DNA from 2 places in the Variovorax sp. GW821-FHT09D04 genome. Region 2 is predicted to be linked to the other one. Evidence: riboswitches for the same ligand, from Rfam matches in the RefSeq annotation. Region 2 holds a riboswitch; the other holds the start of a gene.
What was found. Region 2 has a riboswitch for cobalamin ahead of AC07O4_RS13240 (TonB-dependent receptor domain-containing protein). Riboswitches for the same ligand answer to the same signal wherever they lie in the genome.

Region 1 (10,128 bases), on a different contig from region 2:
TACACGTCCTGGTCGGGCTCCCACACGTCGGGGCGGCCACCGCCGAAGCCGAAGGTCTTGAAGCCCATGGTCTCGAGCGCGACGTTGCCGGTGAGGATCAACAGGTCGGCCCAGGAAATCTTCTGGCCGTACTTCTGCTTGATCGGCCACAGCAGGCGGCGCGCCTTGTCCAGGCTCACGTTGTCGGGCCAGCTGTTGAGCGGCGCGAAGCGCTGCTGCCCGCGGCCGGCACCGCCGCGGCCGTCGCCGATGCGGTAGGTGCCGGCGCTGTGCCAGGCCATGCGGATGAAGAGCGGGCCGTAGTGGCCGAAGTCGGCGGGCCACCAGTCCTGCGAGTCGGTCATCAGTGCGGCGAGGTCTTTCTTCACCGCGGCGAGGTCGAGGCTCTGGAAGGCCTTGGCGTAGTCGAAACCGGCGCCCAGGGGATCGGATTTGGAGGAGTGCTGGTGCAGCAGGTCCAGGCGCAGCTGCTCGGGCCACCAGTCGCGGTTCGTGGTGCCGGCGCCGGTGGCCTGGCTGAACGGGCACTTCGCTTCGGTTTTCTCGTTGCTCATGGGGAGGCTCCTGTTGTTGGGGGGACGGGGGGACCGCTCAAATTCTGGATGAGAAAGGTGTCGATGCGAATAGAAGTGCTTTATGCCTACGATAGTTCGCGTCGCTTCCGTAGGGGTGTAGACGCAGGCCCGTAGAAGCCTGCGGGCTTCAAAGGTTGGGGGCCGTTCCTGCAAAATGGACCGATGCCCCACAGCGTCTCCCTCATCAATACGATTGCCGCCGGCCTGGGGTTGGCGCTGGTGTTCGGCTTTCTCGCGGCGCGGCTGCGATTGCCGGCGCTGGTGGGGTACCTCCTGGCGGGCGTGATCATCGGCCCGTTCACGCCCGGCTTCGTGGCCGACGCGGGCATTGCCGCGCAGCTGGCCGAGATCGGTGTGATGCTGCTGATGTTCGGCGTGGGCCTGCATTTTTCGCTGGCCGACCTGCTCGCGGTGCGCAAGATCGCGCTGCCCGGCGCCATCGCGCAGATCGTCGTCGCCACGCTGCTCGGCGGCGGCCTGGCGGTGTGGTGGGGTTGGAGCTGGGGCGCGGCGCTGGTGTTCGGGCTGGCGCTGTCGGTGGCGAGCACGGTGGTGCTGCTGCGCGCGCTCGAGAGCCTGGGCATCCTCGATTCCTTCACCGGTCGCATCGCGGTGGGCTGGCTGGTGGTCGAAGACCTCGCGATGGTGCTGGTGCTCGTGCTGCTGCCGCCGCTGGCGGGCGCGCTGGGCAGCACCAAGGTCGACACCAGCGGCGACCCCGTCTGGCAGACGCTGGGCCTCACGCTGCTGCAGGTTGGCGGCTTTGTGGTGCTGATGCTGGTGGTGGGGCGGCGCGTGTTCCCGTGGATCCTCTGGCAGGTCACGCGCACCGGCTCGCGCGAGCTGTTCACGCTGTGCGTGGTGGCGGCGGCCGTGAGCATCGCCTTTGCCTCGGCGGCGCTGTTCGGCGTGTCGTTCGCGCTGGGCGCCTTCTTCGCCGGCATGGTGATGCGCGAGTCGCAGTTCAGCCACCGCGCGGCGCAGGAGTCGCTGCCGCTGCGCGATGCCTTTGCCGTGCTGTTCTTCGTGTCGGTCGGCATGCTGTTCGACCCCTCGGTGCTGCTGGAGCGCCCGCTGCAGGTGCTGGCCGTGGTGCTGGTGATCGTGCTGGGCAAGTCGCTCGCGGCCTGCGCGCTGGTGCTGGTGTTCCGCTACCCGCTGGCCACGGCGCTCACCGTGAGCGCGAGCCTGGCGCAGATCGGCGAGTTCTCGTTCATCCTGGCCGGGCTGGGCGTGTCGCTCGGCCTGCTGCCGGTGGAAGGCCAGAGCCTGGTGCTGGCGGGCGCGCTGATCTCCATCGCCACCAACCCGCTGTGGTTCAGCCTCATCGCACCGCTGCAGAAATGGCTGCACGCGCATTCGAAGTTCGCACGCGAACTCGACGCGCGCAGCGACCCGCTGGCCGAACTGCCCATGACCACCGAGGCCAAGTACCTGTCGCGCCAGGTGGTGCTGGTCGGCTACGGCCGGGTGGGCCGGCGCATCGCCGCCGAGCTCGAGACCAACGACATCCCCTACGTTGTGGCCGAGCAGAACCGCGAGCTGGTCGAGAAGCTGCGAGAGGCCGGCATCCCCGCCGTGTGGGGCGACGCGGCCGACCCGGCGGTGCTGATCCAGGCGCACGTGGCGCGCGCCCGCGTGCTCGTGGTGGCCACGCCCGACGCCATGAACGTGCGCCAGATGATCGAAACCGCGCGCACGCTGAACCCCACCATCCAGACCGTGGTGCGCAGCCACAACGAGCAGGAAGCCCGCCTGCTGGCCGCCGAAACCGACGCGAAGGTGTTCCTGGGCGAACAGGAACTCGCCCAGGCCATGGCCCGCGATGTGGTGCAGCGCGCCGCCGCGATGGCGGTGCCGGCTTGACGATTCAAAGGTCCTCGATCACCAGCGTGCGATAGCGCTCGGCGATCGAGTAGGGCACGGTACGCACCAGTTCCATCACGCGCTCGGCGATGGCGCCGTCCTTGGTGCGGATCAGCAGGCCCGTGTGGCCTTCGTGGGCCAGCTGGATGAAGGCGCGCACCGTGTCGCCGTCGGTGCCGGCGGAGGGCAGGGGACTGTGCGAGGCATGCACGGTCGGCGCGATTTCCGCCAGGACGGTTTCGGCCGGTATCAGGTAGACCTCGTCGCCGCTCACGATGCCTTTCGCGATCAGCCCGTGGCCGATGCGGCTGGCGTCTTCGACGCTCGGAAACATCACCAGGGAGTAACCGGTCGGGTAGAACGCGCCACCGAAGGCGGCGCGCATGTTGGGTTCAAGCGTGAAATGTTTCATGCTGACTCCTTGTTCTGATGCAACTCCCCACCCCTAACATTAGGCCGCGCGGCGTCCATGCACTGTAGGAGAAGCCCTAGTACTGACAACCGCGCCGGCCCCTTGCCCGTTCAAAGGCGGGTTCATTTCCTGTTTCATTTCTCTGATCGTCATGCCTTCGCCGAGAGACATCGCACTCACCGTCCACGAACTGGAAGAAGGGGAGTTCTACTGGGTGCTGATGGAGGCCGTGGACGGCTCGCCCGGCGACTCCACCCATGTGTACGTGCCGCTCGAAGCCGCCCACGAGCCCTACGCCACGTATTCGAACGCACTGGTGGCCGGCGTGGCGGTGCTGCGGCGGCTGTTCGGGCCCGACGGCAAGCCCGTCTGACGGGGCCCGCAAGGGCGTTGCCGCAGGGCGCTCCCTATAATCCCGGCGGTTGGAAACATTGGTTCACACCGGTGTCGTCCAACACCCCACGGTTCGAAGGTGCCCTGCACGACCAGTCACAGGATTGGCGGCGGGGTTAAACGGGAAGCAGGTGCGAGGCGTCGTTTTTTCGAACGACCCTTCCATTCCTGCGCTGCCCCCGCAACGGTCAGCGGACATCGACACCCTCAGGTCCCGGCGATTCTTCGCCCGGGCAGCCACTGCGCTTCGGCGTGGGAAGGCGAGGGCTTCGGCGCCGAGGTGCATGCATTGCATCCCGACGCACTCCGCGAGCCCGGATACCGGCCTTCGCAACCGCCTTCGGATGCTGCGGGAGTGCGTGTCCGGGCCTGCCGCTTTTCCCTCGCGCGAAACGGCACCGCCCCTCGTCTCTTCTCCCTCGGCGTCCGCGATCGGTCAGGAGCCTGCGGGGACGCGGGCCGGAGGAGAAGTCGGATGAATCGCATTGCATCGCCGCCGCGCGATCGCTCGGGCCCGCCCCTGCAACGGGCGCGCCTTTCGGGTCTTTCAGGTCTTTCGCTGGGGCTCGGCCTCGCTTGCGGGCCAGTTCTCGCCCAGTCGGGCGACACGGCCGGTCGCCCCAGCCTCACCCCCGTGCAGGTCGAAGCCAGCCGCCACACGCCGCTGGCCCTGGACGAGCCCACGCAGACCGGCAGCCGCCTGGGCCTCACGCCGCTCGAAACGCCGGCCAGCATCGAGGTGCTCACTGGCGACGCGATCCGCGCGCGCGGCGATGTGTCGGTGGTCGAGGCCGCGAGCCGCGCCACGGGCATCACGGGCTCGCCCGCGCCGGGCAACGGCGGTTCGTCGCTGTCGGCGCGCGGCTTCAACGGTCATGGCTCGGTGATGCAGCTGTACGACGGCACGCGCCTGTACGTGGGCGCGGGCACCGTCACCTTCCCGTTCGACACCTGGTCGACCGACCGCATCGAGGTGCTGCGCGGCGCCGCCTCGGTGATGTTCGGCGAAGGCGCCATCGGCGGCGCGATCAACGTGGTGCCCAAGAAGCCCACGCGCGGCCCGATTCGCAACGAGGCGCTCGTGACCGTCGGCTCCGACGCCACGCGCCAGGTCGCCTTCGGCAGCGGCGGGGCGATCAACGGCATGCTCTCGTACCGCTTCGACATCAGCCACCGGAAAACCGACGGCTTCATGCGGCGCGGCGAGGCCGAGAGCCTGGCGGTGGGCGGCGCCGTGCGGCTCGACGTGTCGCCGCGGTTGCAGTTCACGCTCTCGCACGACGAGGGCCGCCAGACGCCGCAGCGCTACTTCGGCGTGCCGCTCGTCAACGGCCGCCTGAGCAGCCTGAACCGCGAACAGAACTACAACCTCGACGACGCCGAGGTCAAGTACCGCGACCGCTGGACCCGCCTCGATGCGCAGTGGACGCCCAACGACGCCGTCACCGTGCGCAACCAGCTCTATCGCCTGGACAGCAAGCGCCACTGGCGCGACAGCGAAACCTACACCTACAGCGCCACCACGAACCGCGTGACGCGCGGCGACTACCTGGAGATCGGCCACGACCAGGAGCAGATCGGCAACCGCACCGACGCCACCTTCAAGCACGCGCTGTTCGGCCTGAAGAACCAGGTGCTGGTGGGCTTCGATGTGAACCGCATCGACTTCCTGAACTCGAGCGACACGCCCTACGGCGGGCGCTCGGTGGTCGATGCCTTCGTCTTCAACCCCGGCACCTACGTTTCGCCCACGCCCTACCTGCCGCGCTACAAGACCAAGACCCGCACCTACGCCTTCTTCTCCGAAGACAAGCTGGCCTTCAACGAACACTGGTCGGTGGTCGGCAGCCTGCGCTGGGACCACGCGAAGATCGTGCGCACCGACCCGCAGAACCGCGCCCCGCGCCTGGACAAGACCTTCGAGTACGCCACCGGCCGCCTCGGCGTGGTCTATGCGCCCGACGCCGCGCAGTCGTTCTATGCGCAGGTGGCGCGCGCGGCCGATCCGCTCACCGGGCTCATCAGCACCTCGGCCACGCAGGTGCCGTTCGAGCTCAGCGTCGGCAAGCAGGTCGAGGTCGGCTACAAGCGCCAGCTGGCCGAGGGCCGCGGCGCCTGGAGCGTGGCCGCCTACCGCATCGAGAAGACCAAGCTGCTGTCGCGCGACGCGAACGACCCGACCGTCGTGCAGCAGATCGGCAAGCAGTCGTCCGAAGGCATCGAGGCCACGCTCGACCTGGCGCTCACTTCCACGCTGCGTCTCGAAGCCAACGCCGCGCGGCTGCGTGCGCGCTACGACGACTTCAACGAGGCGGTCGGCAAGTCGCTGGTCTCGCGTGCGGGCAACACACCGGCCGGCGTGCCCCAGGTGGCGGCCAACCTGTGGCTGCACTGGCGCTTCCTGCCGCAGTGGGAGGCCGAGCTCGGCGTGCGCCACGTCGGCGCGCGGCAGGTCGATGCGGCCAACACGCGGCAGATCGGTTCGTACACCGTGGCCGACGCGGGCGTGAGCTGGCAGGCGAACCCGTCGCTCAAGCTCGCGCTGCGCGCCTTCAACCTGGCCGACCGCAAGTACCCGGTCTCGTTCTCGAACGGCGGCAACCAGTGGTTGCTGGGCCGGCCGCGCTCGTTCGAGCTGTCGGCGTTCGTGACCTTCTGAACACGCACGGCCCCATGAGCACCACATGGCAACGCGCATGGCCCCCGCTGCGGCGGGCGCTGTACTGGACGCACCGATGGCTGGGCATCGGCGGCTGCCTGCTGTTCGTCATGTGGTTCGTCTCGGGCGTGGTCATGATGTACGTGGGGTACCCGAACCTCACGGACGAAGAGCGGCTCGCGGGGCTCGGCCCGGTGCGCTTCGCGCAGGCGGTGGTCACGCCGTCCGCCGCACTTGATGCGTTGCCGCCCGCGGTGCGCGCGCAGCAGCCCAGGCGCATGGCGCTGGAGATGCAGGCCGGCGCCGACGCGCAGCCCGTGTGGCGCATCGTCGATGCACGCGGCGGGCGGCATGTCGTGTCCGCGCGCGACGGCCGTGTGCTCGGCCCGGTCGATGCGGCGCAGGCCGAGGCCATCGCCCGCGACTTCTCCGCACAGCCCGGCGCACGCTGGGCCGAGACGCTGGAGCGCGACCAGTGGACCGTGCCGCAGGGCCTGAACCCGCTGCGCCCGCTGCACCGCATCGAAACCGGCGACGCGGCGGGCACCGAGCTGTATGTGTCCTCGCGCACCGGCGAGGTGGTGCGCGACACCACGCGCACCGAGCGCTTCTGGAACTGGCTGGGCGCCGTGCCGCACTGGATCTACTTCACGCCGCTGCGCGCCGATCCGCCGCTGTGGCACGACGTCGTCGTGTGGCTGTCGGCCGCGTGCATCGTCTCGGCCGTGACGGGCATCGTCATCGGCATCCTGCGCATCCGGCTGCGGCGGCGTTTTCGCAGCGGCGCGGTCACGCCGTACACCGGCTGGATGGCCTGGCACCACATCGCCGGGCTGATCGGCGGTTTCTTCGTGCTGACCTGGATCGTGAGCGGCTGGCTCTCGATGAACCCCAACGGCTGGTTCCAGCGCGCGCCCGCCGATGCGGCTGCGATGGCGCGCTACACGGGCGCCGGTGCATCGCCGTTCCCCTGGCCGCCGGCCGTGGTGCCGGCAGGCGAGGGCGCTGCCGCACCGCGCGAAGTCTTGCTGATGGGGTTCGACGGCAAGCCGCTGCTGCAGCTGCGCGATGCGCAGGCCCGCGTGCAGGTGGTCGATGCCGCCACCGGCGCACCAGCCGTCATCGCCCGCGAGGACATCGTGCGCGCCGCCGCCCGTCTGCGTCCCGGCGCGACGATCACGCAGGCCACCTTGCAGACGCACGAAGACTTCCACTGGTACGGCCACCACCGCACGCGCGTGCTGCCCGTGTGGCGGCTCGAGTTCGACGACGCCGCGCGCAGCTGGCTCTACATCGACCCGACGAGCGGCCAGGTGGCCGGCAGCAACGACCGCAACGCGCGGCTGCGCCGCTGGCTCTTCAACGCCGCGCACAGCCTCGACTTTCCCTGGCTCATCCAGTACCGGCCGGCCTGGGACTTCGTGGTGTGGTTCCTGTCGGTCATCGGCGTCGTCGCTTCGGCGAGCGGCGTGGTGATCGGCTGGCGGCGGCTGCGGCGCAAGCCAGGGCCTTCGCCTGTTCAACGGGGGCTGCAAGGCTCCCGGGTTTCATGACGGGGACTTGCGCAAGCCAGTCCATCCCCCAACAATCAACTTTCGCACTGCGGTGCATTTCAGGAGGTGCGCATGCACATCGAACCCGGACTCGTCGACGGATCCAAGATCTTCCTCAGCTATGCCACGGGGGCGGCTGCGCTGGCTTACACAGGCAAGGTCGCCTTCGACACCTTGCGCAAGGACGGCCCCATCGGCCTGCTGCTGCGCTCGGTCTTCACCGTGATGCTCGTGTTCTGCTTCTTCGAGGTGTTCCCGCACCATCCGGTGGGCGTGTCCGAGGTGCACCTGATTTTGGGCACCACGCTGATGCTCCTCTTCGGGCTCGCGCCCGCGGCCATCGGCCTGGCCGGCGGCTTGCTCATCCAGAGCCTGTTCTTCGCACCGCCTGACCTGCCGCAGTACGGCATGAACGTCACCACCTTGCTCGTGCCGCTGTTCGCCACCGCCGCGCTGGCCCGCCGCATCATTCCCGCGAACATGGCCTACGTGGACATCAGCTACCAGCAGGCCTTCAAGCTGTCGGTGGCCTACCAGGGCGGCATCGTGGTGTGGGTAGGCTTCTGGGCGCTCTACGGCCGCGGCACGGGCCTGGAAAACCTGGGCCAGATCGCCAGCTTCGGCGCGGCCTACATGACCGTCGTGCTGGTCGAGCCGCTGGTCGATCTGGGCGTGCTGGCCGCGGCCAAGGCCTGGCGCCGCCTGCAGGGCACGGCCCTGGTCGAGCGCCGCCTGTACAGCGCCGTCTGATTCGCGCCGGCAGCCCCTCGTTGAAGAGGGCGTGCCGTTCGCCGGCGCGTGCGCCACGCACGCGCCGCGCGCCCGATTCCCCGTGCGCCTTGCGCGCCTGAAAGCATTCACTCCATGACACAAAGCAACGCCAAGATCCCCGTCACCATCGTCACGGGCTTCCTCGGCAGCGGCAAGACCACGCTGCTGCGCCACATCCTCGGCAATGCCGAGGGCCGCCGCATCGCGGTGGTGGTCAACGAGTTCGGCGAACTCGGCATCGACGGCGACATCCTGCGCGGTTGCGGCATCGGCTGCGACGACGAGGGCAACGAGCGCGAAGGCGCGCTGTACGAGCTGGCCAACGGCTGCGTCTGCTGCACCGTGCAGGAAGAATTTTTGCCCGTGATGCTGCAGCTGGCAGAGCGCCGCGACCAGATCGACGCCGTGCTCATCGAGACCTCGGGCCTGGCGCTGCCCAAGCCGCTGGTGCAGGCCTTCCAGTGGCCCGACATCGCGAACATCTTCACCGTCGATTCGGTGGTCACCGTGGTCGACGGCCCCGCCGCCGCCTCGGGCCAGTTCGCGGCGAACCCCGCGCAGGTCGACGTGCAGCGCCGCGCCGACCCCAACCTGGACCACGAATCGCCGCTGCACGAGCTGTTCGAAGACCAGCTCTCGGCCGCCGACCTCGTGGTGCTCAACAAGACCGACCTCATGGACGCCGCCGCGCGCGCGCAGGTCGAGGCGCTGGTGCGCGAAGAGCTGCCGCCCGAGGTGAAGATCGTCGGCGCCACCGAAGGCAAGCTGCCGCTGGCGCTGCTGCTGGGCCAGGGCCGTGCCGCCGAAAGCACCATCCACCTGCGCGAGAGCCACCACGACCACGAGGAAGACCACGACCACGACGAGTTCGACTCGCTCGTGATCGAGCTGCCGCCCGTGGACCGCGACGGCCTCATCGCCGTGCTGACCACGTTGGTCGAGCAACACACCATCTACCGCGTGAAGGGCTTCGTCGCCGTGCCGAACAAGCCGATGCGCCTGCTGGTGCAGGGCGTGGGCCGCCGCTTCGACCACCACTTCGACCGCCGCTGGCGCGACGGCGAGGCGCAGCGCACGCGCCTCGTGTTCATCGGTGAAGACCTGGACGAAGGCGCGTTGCGCAAGGCACTGGAAGGCGTGGCGGCCGTTCCCGTCTGACCGCATGCACCTGCTGAGCACCCAGCCCGGCCGCTTCGTCGAGGACGATCCGAGCGTCGTCACCCGGCTCGACCAGACGCCGGGCGACATCGTGGTGCTCAGCTCGGCCGACACCACGCTCGCGCTGCTCGCCGCCGCACGCACGGCGCTGGCGGCCACCGACCCCGGCTACCCGTCGCTGCGGCTGGCCAATCTCATGCACCTGCGCCAGCCTGCGTCGCTCGACCTGTACGTCGACGAGGTGCTGCGGCATGCGCGCGTGGTGGTGGTCGACCACCTGGGGGCCGAATCGGCCTGGGCCTATGGGCTGCAGCAACTCGAGAAGCTTGCGAAGCGCCAGGGCCAGCAGCTCGCGATGTTCTCGGGCGACCTGCAGGAAGACGAAGACCTGCTCGCGCGCGGCACCGCGGCGCGCGGCGTGAGCCGGCAGCTGTGGCAGTACCTGCGCTCGGGCGGTGCGGGCAACGCGGCGCAGTTCCTGCGCGCGGTGGCCTTCCACGGACTGGGCCACGGCGAGGCGCCCTTGCCGCCGCGCAGCCTGCCGCAGGTGGCGCTGCATGTGCCGGGCGGCATGGACGCGACGCACACGGTCGCGGGCATCGACGACCTGCGCGCGGGCTGGCATGCGGATGCGCCCGTGGTGGCACTGGTGTTCTATCGCTCGCACCTGCTGTCGGGTAACACCGAAGCCTTCGACGCGCTGGCCGCCGCGCTGCATGCGCAAGGACTGAACCCGCTGCC
Region 2 (10,128 bases):
CCACGAGAAAGAAGTCGCCCGACAGGATCGCGGCCTTGGCCTTTTCCCAGCCGTCGCGCGCGAGCTGGCCCGAGCGTTCGAGATCCTGGCTCTTCCAGCTGAAGCCGTCGCCCAGGCCTTCGATGGGAATGCCGATCTGCTCGAACATGCGGTGCTCGCCGAAGCGCGCCGAAGGCACCTTCATGAATTGGTAGATCTTCACGGCCTTGCCGCGGCCGTGTGCGCGCAACGCGAGGCCGAATGCTGCCGTGCTCTTGCCCTTGCCGTCGCCAGTGTTGACGATGACGATGCCGCGGCGTTCGCCTTCGGGCTTTTCGTAGGGCTTTTCGCTGGGAGGGGTTTCTATTTGCATGAGGGGTTCCGTTCTTGGGTGTTCTTGTGTCCGTTGTTCAGGGCGTGTGCACAGGCCACCGGGTACTTCCCTCCGCGAATTTCCCCCGGGCTTCGCCCTCCTCCTTGATTTCGCTGCGGGAAGCACCCAGTGTCCTGCGCACGATGGGCGCTGTCGTGGTGCGGGCGGATCAACGACCGAACTGGTCGCTCACGCCGATGGGGTGCCTTGCGCAGCGAAACCAAGGGGGAGCCCGAAGGGCGGAGGACATTCGCGGAGCAAGGTGCCCCGTCGGCGGGAGCACGCCCCGAATGACTTGATGCGCGAAGCTTCATAGCGGCAATGCGATCCACTGGTCCGCCACGCGATGCACGCGAATGCGATGGTCGAACACTTGCTCCAGCGCCTGGTGAGTCTCAGGGTCGGAGCAAGCACCGTGATGCGTCACCCGCCCCCGATTCATCACCACCAGTTCGTCCGCAGCCAGCGCCATCGGCAGTTCGTGCAACACGCTGACCACGGTGCGGCCTTCAGCCACCAGTGCACGCGCCGTCTGCATCCAGTCCGCCTGATGCGGCGGATCGAGGTTGGCCAGCGGCTCGTCCATCAGCAGCAGCTCGGCCTCGACCGCCAGCGCGCGCGCCAGCAGCACACGCTGGCGCTCGCCGCCGGAGAGCTGCCCCAGCGGACGGTCGCGCCAGTCCCAGGCCTGGGTGCTGCGCAACGCGCGCTCCACGGCATCGCGGTCGGCCTCGCTCGGCGCAGCCAGCCAGCGCTGATGCGGCAGGCGCCCCAGCATGGCGACGTCGTAGACCATCAAATCGTCGGCACTGCCCTCGCCCGTGCCGCTCTGGCCCAGCCATGACAAACGCCGGGCACGCACGCGGGCCGGCACGGCCGCCTGCGCTTCGCCGAAGAGCCGCACTTCGCCGCGATGTGCGAGCAGACCTGCCAGCGCTTTCAACAACGTCGACTTGCCGGCGCCGTTCGGCCCGACGATGCTGGTCCAGCGGCCGGCCGCGAGCGCCAGGTCGATGCCGTGCAGCACCTCGACCGAGCCGAGCGTGGCGCTGAGGCCGTGCGCTTCGAGCGCGGCGGATGGGGTGCAGCTCATAGGCCGCCTCCCTTCGCGCCGCGCCGGTGCATCAGCCACAGCAGGTAGCTGCCGCCGAGCACGGCCGTGAGCACGCCCACGGGCAGCTCCTGCGGCGCAATCAGCCAGCGCGCCAGCAGGTCCGCCGCCATCAGCAGCAGCCCGCCCATCAACGCCGACAGCACGATCAGCCGCGCATGCGTGGTCTTGACCACCGAGCGCACCAGGTGCGGCGCGGCCAGGCCGACAAAAGCAATGAGGCCGGTCTGCGCGACGGCGGCGCCGGTCGCCAGCGCCAGCACGGCCACCAGCGCGGCGCGCATGGCGCCCAGCGGCAGGCCCAGGCTGCGCGCCGTGGCCTCGCCCAGCGCCAAGCCGTCGAGCACCGGCGCGAGCGCCCAGGCCAGCAACAGGCAGGCTGCGCCAACCGCCGCCATCACGGCGCACGCCGCCCAGCCGACCAGCCCTGTGCTGCCGAGCACGAAGCCCTGCAGCGCCTGAAGAATGTCGGCCGAGGCGATGGTGATGAGGTCCTTGGCGGCGCCCAGCACCACGCCGACGATCACGCCCGCCAGCAGCAACCGCAGGGTCTGCTGCACGCCACGCGCCAGCGTGAGCGTCAGCAGCACCGCCGCCACCGCGCCGACGAAGGCCGCGCCGGTGAGTCCCAGGCGCATCACCCATTGCGTGCTGGTGACGGAGCCGCCGAACAGCATCAGCGCCAGCGCCACGGCGAGCGAGGCGCCCGAGGCGCTGCCCAGCAGGTACGGATCGGCCAGCGGGTTGCGGAACAGGCCCTGCGCCACCGCGCCCGCAAGCCCGAGCAGTGCGCCCGCGAGCCACGCGCCGAGGGTGCGCGGCAGGCGGATGTCCCACACGATCTGCAGCGCCACCGGATCGTGCCGCGCGGACAGCAGGCTCTGGAAGCCGGTGCTGCCGATGCCCAGGCCGAAGAGCAGCAACGCCGCGCCCAACACGAGCAAGCCGGCACCGAGCAGCAACACGCGACGCAGATGGGCGGAATGCATGCCGCTCACCGCCCCTTGTCCGCCAGGCACTGCGCCATCAGGCGCGCGGCCTCGTCCATGCGCGGGCCGGGGCGCACGACCACGTCGGTCTGCTCGGCGTCGAAGCGGCACACGCGGCCTTCGCGCACCGCGCGGATGCCGCCCCAGCCGGGTCGCTGCTCCAGTCCCATCGCGCTGCGCACGCTGACCATGATGAGGTCAGGGTTCGCGCGCACCACGAACTCGGGGTTGAGCTTGGGAAAGGGGCCGAGCGACGCCGGCACGATGTTCTTCACGCCGAGGCGCGCGAGCGTCTCGCCGATGAAGGACGAATCGCCCGCCGCATAAGGGCCGGTGTTGACCTCGAAGTACACGCGCAGGCCCTTGGCGCTGGCGGGCAGCGACTGCGCCGCGGCCGACACGGCCGCATCGATGGCGCGCCACACGGCCGGCGCCTCGTGCGTGCCGAGCACCTGGTCGAGCGCGCCCAGCACGCGGCGCACGTCGGCGTGGCTCCTGGGTTCGAGCACGATCACCTTCAGGCCCAATGCCTCAAGCCGCTGCGTGACACGCGACGACTTGGCGAGCAGCACCACGTCGGGCTTGAGGGCAACGATGGCTTCGACGTTCGGGTCGATCCCGCCACCGAGCTGCGGCAGTGCGCGCACCTGCGCGGGCGAGTTGGAATAGCGGTCGACGCCGATCAGGCGGTCGCAGGCGCCGAGTGCGCAGACGCCTTCGGTCAGCGACGGCAGCAGCGAGACGATGCGCTGCGGCGGCTGCGCCAGGTGCACGGTGACGCCGCGCTCATCCACTACATCGACGGCCTGCGCCGCCTGCGCGCCCACCAGGGCGAGCCCGAGCAACGACGCGCGCAACCAGGTCTTCATGCGGTCGAAGCTCATGCGCCAGGCGCCTTCAGCGTCAGCGGCAGGCCGGCGACCATCAGCGTCGCGCGGTGGCAGGCGGCCGCCACGTCCTGGTTCAGCCGGCCGAGCACGTCGACGAAGGCACGGGTCTCGCGGCCCAGCGGGATCACGCCCAGGCCGATCTCGTTGCCGACCAGCACCACCGGCCCGCGCGCCTCGCGCAGCGCGATGAGCAGCAGCGTGGCGTGCGCCGAGGGCGTGCGCGTGACCACCGCGGCGCCTTCGGTGCGCAGCGGCATCAGCAAGTTGGTGAGCCACAGCGTGAGGCAGTCGACCACCACGAGCGTGTCGGGCGCGCTCTGCGTGACGATGGCGCGCCCCAGCTCGATCGGCTCCTCGAGGGTCTGCAGACCGGGCACGCGCTCGGCACGGTCGGCCTGGTGACGCGCGATGCGCTCGCGCATCTCGTCGTCGTGGGCTTGCGCGGTGGCGATCAGCACCGCGCGGCGCGATGCAGGCCCGGACGCCAGCCAGTCGGCCGCGCGCTGTTCGGCGCGGCGCGACTTGCCGCTTTTCTGGCCGCCGAGGATGAATTCGTGCTCAGTGAGGGGCATCGGGGGGCGCCTGTGCGGCGTGGCTGTCGAGTTCGAGGGGCATGGCGCCGAAGAGCCGCGCGGTCGCTTCCGGGCTGGACGCGAACCACGCATGAAAGTAGCTCGCGCGCACCGGCCCGTGCACGTACAGCGCCTCGCCGCCGCGCGTGCCGACAGTGCGCGCGGCGGGCGCGAGCGGCGTCTCGCAGCGCGAGTAGTGGAAGGTATGGCCGCGCAAGGCATGCGCGCCCAGGTCGAGCTGCTGCGGGCCCAGGCCGGCCAACCGCTTCTGCATGACGGCCCGCCCCGGCAGCACGCCCCAGAGGCGGTGCACGTCGGTCCGCTCGGCGTCGTCGCGCGTGGCGAGTTCGTCGAACAGCGCCATCATGCCGCCGCATTCGGCCCAGATCGGCTTGCCGGCCGTGACGTGGTTGGCGAGCGAGAGCCGCAGCCGGTCGCTGGCCGACAGCACGGCCGCGTGCAGTTCGGGGTAGCCGCCGGGCAGCCAGGCGGCGTCGCAGGGCGGCAGCGGCTCGTCGGCCAGCGGCGAGAAGAACGCAAGCCGCGCGCCGAGGGCCTCGAGCACCTCGAGGTTGGCCGGGTAGATGAACGAGAACGCCGTGTCGCGCGCGATGGCGATGGTGCGTCCGGCCAGCAGCGGCGCGACGGGCGCAGTCGGCACGGGCTCGAAGCGCACCTGCGGCAGCTGCCCGGGCGCGCGCTGCCCCAGCGGCGTGGCGGCGAGCACGTCGGCCGCGGCATCAAGCCGCACCATCGCGTCGCCGAGTTCGGCGGCGCCAACCAGCCCCAGGTGGCGTTCGGGCAGCGCGAAATCGGCGCTGCGCGGCAAGGCACCGAGCCAGTCGCCGGGTTCGCGCAATGCGTCCTTCAGCATGTCGGCATGGCGCTCGCCGGCCACGCGGTTGGCCAGCACGCCGGCCCAGGGCAGGCCCGGGCGGAAGTTCTGCAGGCCGTAGGCCAGCGCGCCGAAGGTGCCGGTCATGGCCTGGGCGTCGATCACGGCCAGCACCGGCAGGCCAAGGCGCTCGGCCAGCTCGGCCGCGCTGGGCGTGCCGTCGAACAGGCCCATCACGCCTTCGACAATCACCAGGTCGGCCTCGCTCGCGGCGGCATGCAGGCGCGCGCGGCAGTCGGCTTCGCCGGTCATCCACAGGTCGAGCGAATGCACCGGCGCGCCGGTGGCCAGCGCGAGCCAGTGCGGATCGAGGAAGTCGGGACCGCACTTGAAGGCCCGCACGCGGCGGCCCTGGCGCACGTGCAGCCGCGCGAGCGCGGCCGCGACCGTGGTCTTGCCCTGCCCCGAGGCCGGCGCGGCCACGAGCACCGCGGCGCAGGTGACGGCTGCGCCGGGCGAAGGGCGGCGGGTGTTTACTGCGGAGTCCACTTGAGTCCGACGTACGCGGTGCGGCCCCCGGTGGCGTAGAGCCGTGCGAACTGATAGTCCTTGTCGCCCACATTGTCCACGCGCGCCACCAGGTTCAGGTCGCGCGTGATCTGCGTGCTGGCCGACAGGTTGAGCAGCGTGTAGCCGCCGAGCTTGACGGTGTTGGCCGCGTCGTCGTAGCGCTTGCCAGAGCTCTGGACCTCGGCGCCCAGCGTCCAGCCGGCGATGCGCCAGTCGGCGCCCAGCGTGCCGTGGGCCCGGGCGCGGCGTGCCAGCAGGTGGTCGGTGGCGAGGTCGCGCGGGTCCTGGTAGTCGAGCGAGGCGCGCAGCGTAACGTCGCCGATGCGGTGGCCGCCCGTGAGCGTCACGCCCTGGTAGCGCGCACGCGCCGTGCTGGCGTAGCAGCCGAACGACGACTGGCAACCCTTGGCGCTGCCGTCGAACACGATGAGGTTCTGCACCCGGTTGCGGTACAGCACGATGCCGGCCTGCGTGGCGCCGGCCGTGTACTGCAGGCCCAGCTCGACGTTGCGGCTCGATTCGGGCTGCAGGCTCGCCAGGCCGTATTCGCTGAAGCGCTGGTACAGCGTGGGCGCGCGGAACGCGGTGCCGGCCGACACGGTGGCGCGCAGGCTCGGCGTGATCGCGTAGCCGTAGGCGGCGCTGCCGGTGGTCTTGCCGCCGAACTCGCTGTCGTCGTCATGGCGCACGTGCAGCTGCAGCGAATGCGGGCCCTTCACGTAACCGTAGCCCAGTGCGGCGGCGTTCTGCGAGCGGTCGCGCGAGAACAGCTTGGCCGAGGTGGTGGGCGCGTTCTCGAGCGCGTCTTCGCGGCGCTCGAGCGTGGCGGTCACCAGGTGGGCGCCGAAACGGAATTCGTTCTGGAACAGGTAGCCGCGCAGGCGGGTCTCGGTGCGGTAGAACGAGGGTTGGGTCTTGTAGACGGTCTGCGAATCGGTCACCTGCAGGCGGGTGCTGTAGATGTCGTTCCACTTGGCCGACCAGGTCAGCCCGGCGGTGCGCAGCTCGTTGGTCGACACGTCGTTGCGGAAGGTGATCGGCGGCTTGGTGCGAAAGCTCACCGACGGGTCGTAGGCCGCCTCGGTGTTGCTGGTGAGCAAGGTGGCGTCGATGCGCTGGTCGGGCGTGATCTGGAAACCCAGCTTCAGGTTGCCCGAGGTGCTGCGGTAGCCGTCGCGGTCGGGGTTGGTGAAGCCGTCTTTCGAGGGCGTGCGTTTGGCGATGGGCTGGATGTTGAAGCCCTTGCTTTCCTCATGCGCCACGCCGAACGAGTAGTCGAGCAGGCCCGACTTGCCGCTCACGCCGCCTTCGATCCGGCGCAGGCCGTGGCTGCCGAAGCCGATGCCGGCGTAGGGCGACACGCCCTCCTCGCCGCGCTTGGTGAAGAGCTGGATCACGCCGCCCACGGCGTCCGAGCCGTACACCGCGGCGGCCGGGCCGCGCAGCACTTCGATGCGGTCGATCTGCGCGAGCGGAATGCCTTCCCAGCCGGCGCCGCCGGTCGATTGCGAATCGATGCGCACGCCGTCCAGGTAGACCGCGGTGAAGCGCGACTCGGCGCCGCGGATGAACACGCTGGTGGCATTGCCCACGCCGCCGCTGCGCGAGATCTCCATGCCCGGCAGGCGCGCGAGCACGTCGGCCACGCCGGTCGCGCCGCTGCGCTCGATGGTCTTGCGGTCGATGATGGAGACATCGCCCACCAGGTCCGACAGCGCCTGCGGCGTGCGGTTGGCGGTGACGACGGTCTCGTCGAGCGTCGCGGCGGCTTGCGCTTGCGCAGCCAGCGGCACCAGGGCCAGGCCGCCGAAGGCCGAGGCCAGGGCGAGCGTCAGCGGCAGGCACGCGGGACGGTTGCGGCGCACGCTGGCGCGGCCGCTGGAGAGGGAAACACAGGAAATCATGGGGTGAACCGAACGAACTTCTATGCCCTGGCCGGCTTCCCCGCCGGCGCCATGGGCGTCATGGCTGCCGATGCGGCAGCCGCCTTGTTGGCCGGTATCCGGGCTGGCAGATCGACCCTTTGCCGCCTTCCCAGGCACCTGTTTCAGGGCGCCCAGTGGCTGGATGGAAAGGGGTGACGCGTTGCGGCGTCGTCTGCTTGACCGTTGCGGGGGCAGCGCAGGCGGCTTCGGCCCCGGGGGGCGTCCACTCCTGCTTCCCGTTGAACTGCGCCGTGCGAACCACGCCGCGAGCACCAACGGGCAGGATTTTAGGCCCACGGGGCGCCCACGGGGCGCGCGCACCACACCGTGTTTGATCACGGGCGGCGCAGGCCCCAGAATCTCGGCCACGTCCGGTGCGCGCCCCGCGCGGTGCGCCGGATGTTCCGAATTCCCGGGAAACTACAATCGCCAACCATGCCCGCCTCCAGCCCCATCGACCAGATCGCCGAGCGTGTGGAACGCCTGCTCGTGCGTCACGAAGAGGTGCAGCGCACCAACGCGCTGCTGCAGGAACAGGTCGATGCGCTCACGCGTGAACGCGACGGCCTGAAGTCGCGGCTCGCCGCAGCCCGCACTCGCCTCGATGCCCTGCTCGAACGGCTGCCGGCCGAACCCCCTTCCGAAGATTCCCATCACGCATGAAGCAGATTGAAGTACAGATCATGGGCCAGAGCTACTTGCTCGGCTGTCCCGACGGCGGCGAAGCGCAACTGCGCGAGGCCGTCGACCGCGTGGACGCGGCCATGTGCAAGATCCGCGACGCGGGCAAGGTGAAGGCACGCGACCGCATCGCCGTGCTCGCCTCGCTGAACCTGGCTTTCGATCTCGCGGCCCAGCAGGCCGCTGCTGCCGCCGCACCGGCCCCCGTCGCGGCCAGCAGCACGGAAGAAACCGCCACCGACACCGACCCGAAGGCCGCCCAGCTCATTCAGAGACTCGATCAGGCCCTGGCGGGCGATGGACATTTGCTCTGAGGGCGCGCGGCCCGGCACATCCGGGGCGTAAAATCCGTTTTGTCTGCAGACGTGTCGGGCTTAATATTTCCTTGTTCCAATGCTCTCCGGAGCCGGGCTTGGTACATCGCTTGACGGGCGTGATCATCTCGCGTCAGATGAACCCGAAGTCCTGCTGCCCTCGCCCACCTGAACCCTGGTTCAGGATGCGGGTCCGGCACACCATCTGCAGACACCTTTTCCCGCCACGGCCCCCTGCTTCACCGCACGGGGCCGTTGCTTTTTCAGCCGCTCGTTCTTTCTCCATCCTCCCGTGAACCTCGCTGCCCTGCTCGACCCCCTCCTGATCGCCGAACTCGCCGCGCTCGGCCTGGGCACCGGTTTCCTCGCGGGCCTCCTGGGCATCGGCGGCGGCATGCTGATGGTGCCGTTCATCACGATCATCATGGGCCAGCGCGGCGTGCCGGCCGACCTGGCGGTGAAGATGGCGATCGCAACCTCGATGGCGACGATCATCTTCACGTCGGTGTCCAGCGTGCGCGCGCACCACAAGCGCGGCGCGGTGCGCTGGGACATCGTGCAGCGCCTGGCACCCGGCATCGTCATCGGCAGCCTCGCGGGCAGCCTGGGCGTGTTCGCGCTGCTCAAGGGCACGGCGCTGGCCATCTTCTTTGCGCTGTTCGTGGGCTTCTCGGCCACGCAGATGTTCCTCGACAAGAAGCCCAAGCCCACGCGCCAGATGCCCGGCACCGGCGGCCAGCTCGCGGCGGGCGGCATCATCGGCTTCATCTCGGGCCTGGTGGGCGCGGGCGGCGGCTTCATCAGCGTGCCGTTCATGACCTGGTGCAACGTGGCGATCCACAACGCGGTGGCGACCAGCGCGGCGCTGGGCTTTCCCATTGCGGTGGCCAACGTGCTGGGCTACGTGCTCAGCGGCCAGTCGGTGCAGGGCCTGCCGGCCGGCGCCTTCGGCTACATCTGGCTGCCCGCGCTCGTGGTGATCGCGGCCTGCAGCGTGTTCACCGCGCCGTTGGGCGCCAAGGCCGCGCACAGCCTGCCGGTGAAGAAGCTCAAGCGCGTGTTCGCGAGCATCCTGTACCTGCTGGCCGCCTACATGCTCTGGAAGGGCCTGCGCGGCTGAGGCATATCAAACACCCCGTGGCTTTCCTGTGCCATCCTATGCGGCACTTGTTCACAGTCGTAGAAGGAAAGCCATGAAAATCCTCATTGCAGTCGACGGCAGCGCCTACACGCAAAAGGCCCTCAATTACCTGCTCGCCAACCGCGCCATGTTCGTGGACGGCCATGAGCTGGTGGTGGTCAATGTCTGCACCGGCATCTCCGGCCACGTGGCGCGCCACCTGAGCAAGGAAATCGTCACCGAGTACTACGCCGAGGAAAACGCCAAGGTGCTCGACCCGGTGAAGGCCTGGTTCGCCGAGAAAGGCGTGGCCAACTTCACCGCCGACGCGCGCCACGGCCACGCGGCCGAGGAAATCCTCAAGTCGGCCACCGAATCGAAGGCCGAGCTGATCGTGCTGGGCACGCACGGCCACGGCATCCTGGGCCGCGCGCTGATGGGCTCGGTGGCGACCAAGGTCGTGGCCGAGACCGACGTCTCGGTGCTGCTGGTCCAGTAAGAAGACCCGGTCACCCCGGCGACGGCCGATGCGCCGTGGCCGCGGTCATTGCGGCGAGCGCTGCTGCCGCCATTCGCGCGGCGAACACCCGAAGCGCTCGCGAAACGCGCGGCTGAAATGCGCCGCGTCGTTGAACCCCCTCCCGTACGCGATCTCTCCCACCGGCCGCCCTGCCAGGCGCGGCTCCAGCAGGTCGCGGCTGCATGCGTCGAGCCGGCGCTCCCAAATGTACTGCGAGGGCGTCAGCGGCTCGCTCTTGAACACGCGGTG

Region 1: another riboswitch for cobalamin. It lies ahead of AC07O4_RS02460 (TonB-dependent receptor); the one in region 2 lies ahead of AC07O4_RS13240 (TonB-dependent receptor domain-containing protein).

What each region holds. Positions count from the first base shown of each region.
Region 1 is NZ_JBWKPA010000001.1:551,422-561,549, forward strand. Features, by position in the region: gene katG (catalase/peroxidase HPI) at 1-554, opposite strand, end outside; gene AC07O4_RS02445 (cation:proton antiporter domain-containing protein) at 738-2,441, shown strand; gene AC07O4_RS02450 (hypothetical protein) at 2,446-2,853, opposite strand; gene AC07O4_RS02455 (hypothetical protein) at 3,005-3,226, shown strand; cobalamin riboswitch at 3,308-3,590, shown strand; gene AC07O4_RS02460 (TonB-dependent receptor) at 3,881-5,905, shown strand; gene AC07O4_RS02465 (PepSY domain-containing protein) at 5,920-7,458, shown strand; gene AC07O4_RS02470 (energy-coupling factor ABC transporter permease) at 7,531-8,208, shown strand; gene cobW (cobalamin biosynthesis protein CobW) at 8,323-9,387, shown strand; gene cobN (cobaltochelatase subunit CobN) at 9,392-10,128, shown strand, end outside.
Region 2 is NZ_JBWKPA010000003.1:623,366-633,493, reverse strand. Features, by position in the region: gene cobO (cob(I)yrinic acid a,c-diamide adenosyltransferase) at 1-352, opposite strand, end outside; gene AC07O4_RS13265 (ABC transporter ATP-binding protein) at 663-1,445, opposite strand; gene AC07O4_RS13260 (FecCD family ABC transporter permease) at 1,442-2,452, opposite strand; gene AC07O4_RS13255 (ABC transporter substrate-binding protein) at 2,458-3,336, opposite strand; gene AC07O4_RS13250 (bifunctional adenosylcobinamide kinase/adenosylcobinamide-phosphate guanylyltransferase) at 3,333-3,914, opposite strand; gene AC07O4_RS13245 (cobyrinic acid a,c-diamide synthase CobB) at 3,901-5,298, opposite strand; gene AC07O4_RS13240 (TonB-dependent receptor domain-containing protein) at 5,283-7,223, opposite strand; cobalamin riboswitch at 7,296-7,536, opposite strand; gene AC07O4_RS13235 (hypothetical protein) at 7,680-7,907, shown strand; gene AC07O4_RS13230 (cell division protein ZapA) at 7,904-8,239, shown strand; gene AC07O4_RS13225 (sulfite exporter TauE/SafE family protein) at 8,532-9,359, shown strand; gene AC07O4_RS13220 (universal stress protein) at 9,433-9,858, shown strand; gene AC07O4_RS13215 (AraC-like ligand-binding domain-containing protein) at 9,904-10,128, opposite strand, start outside.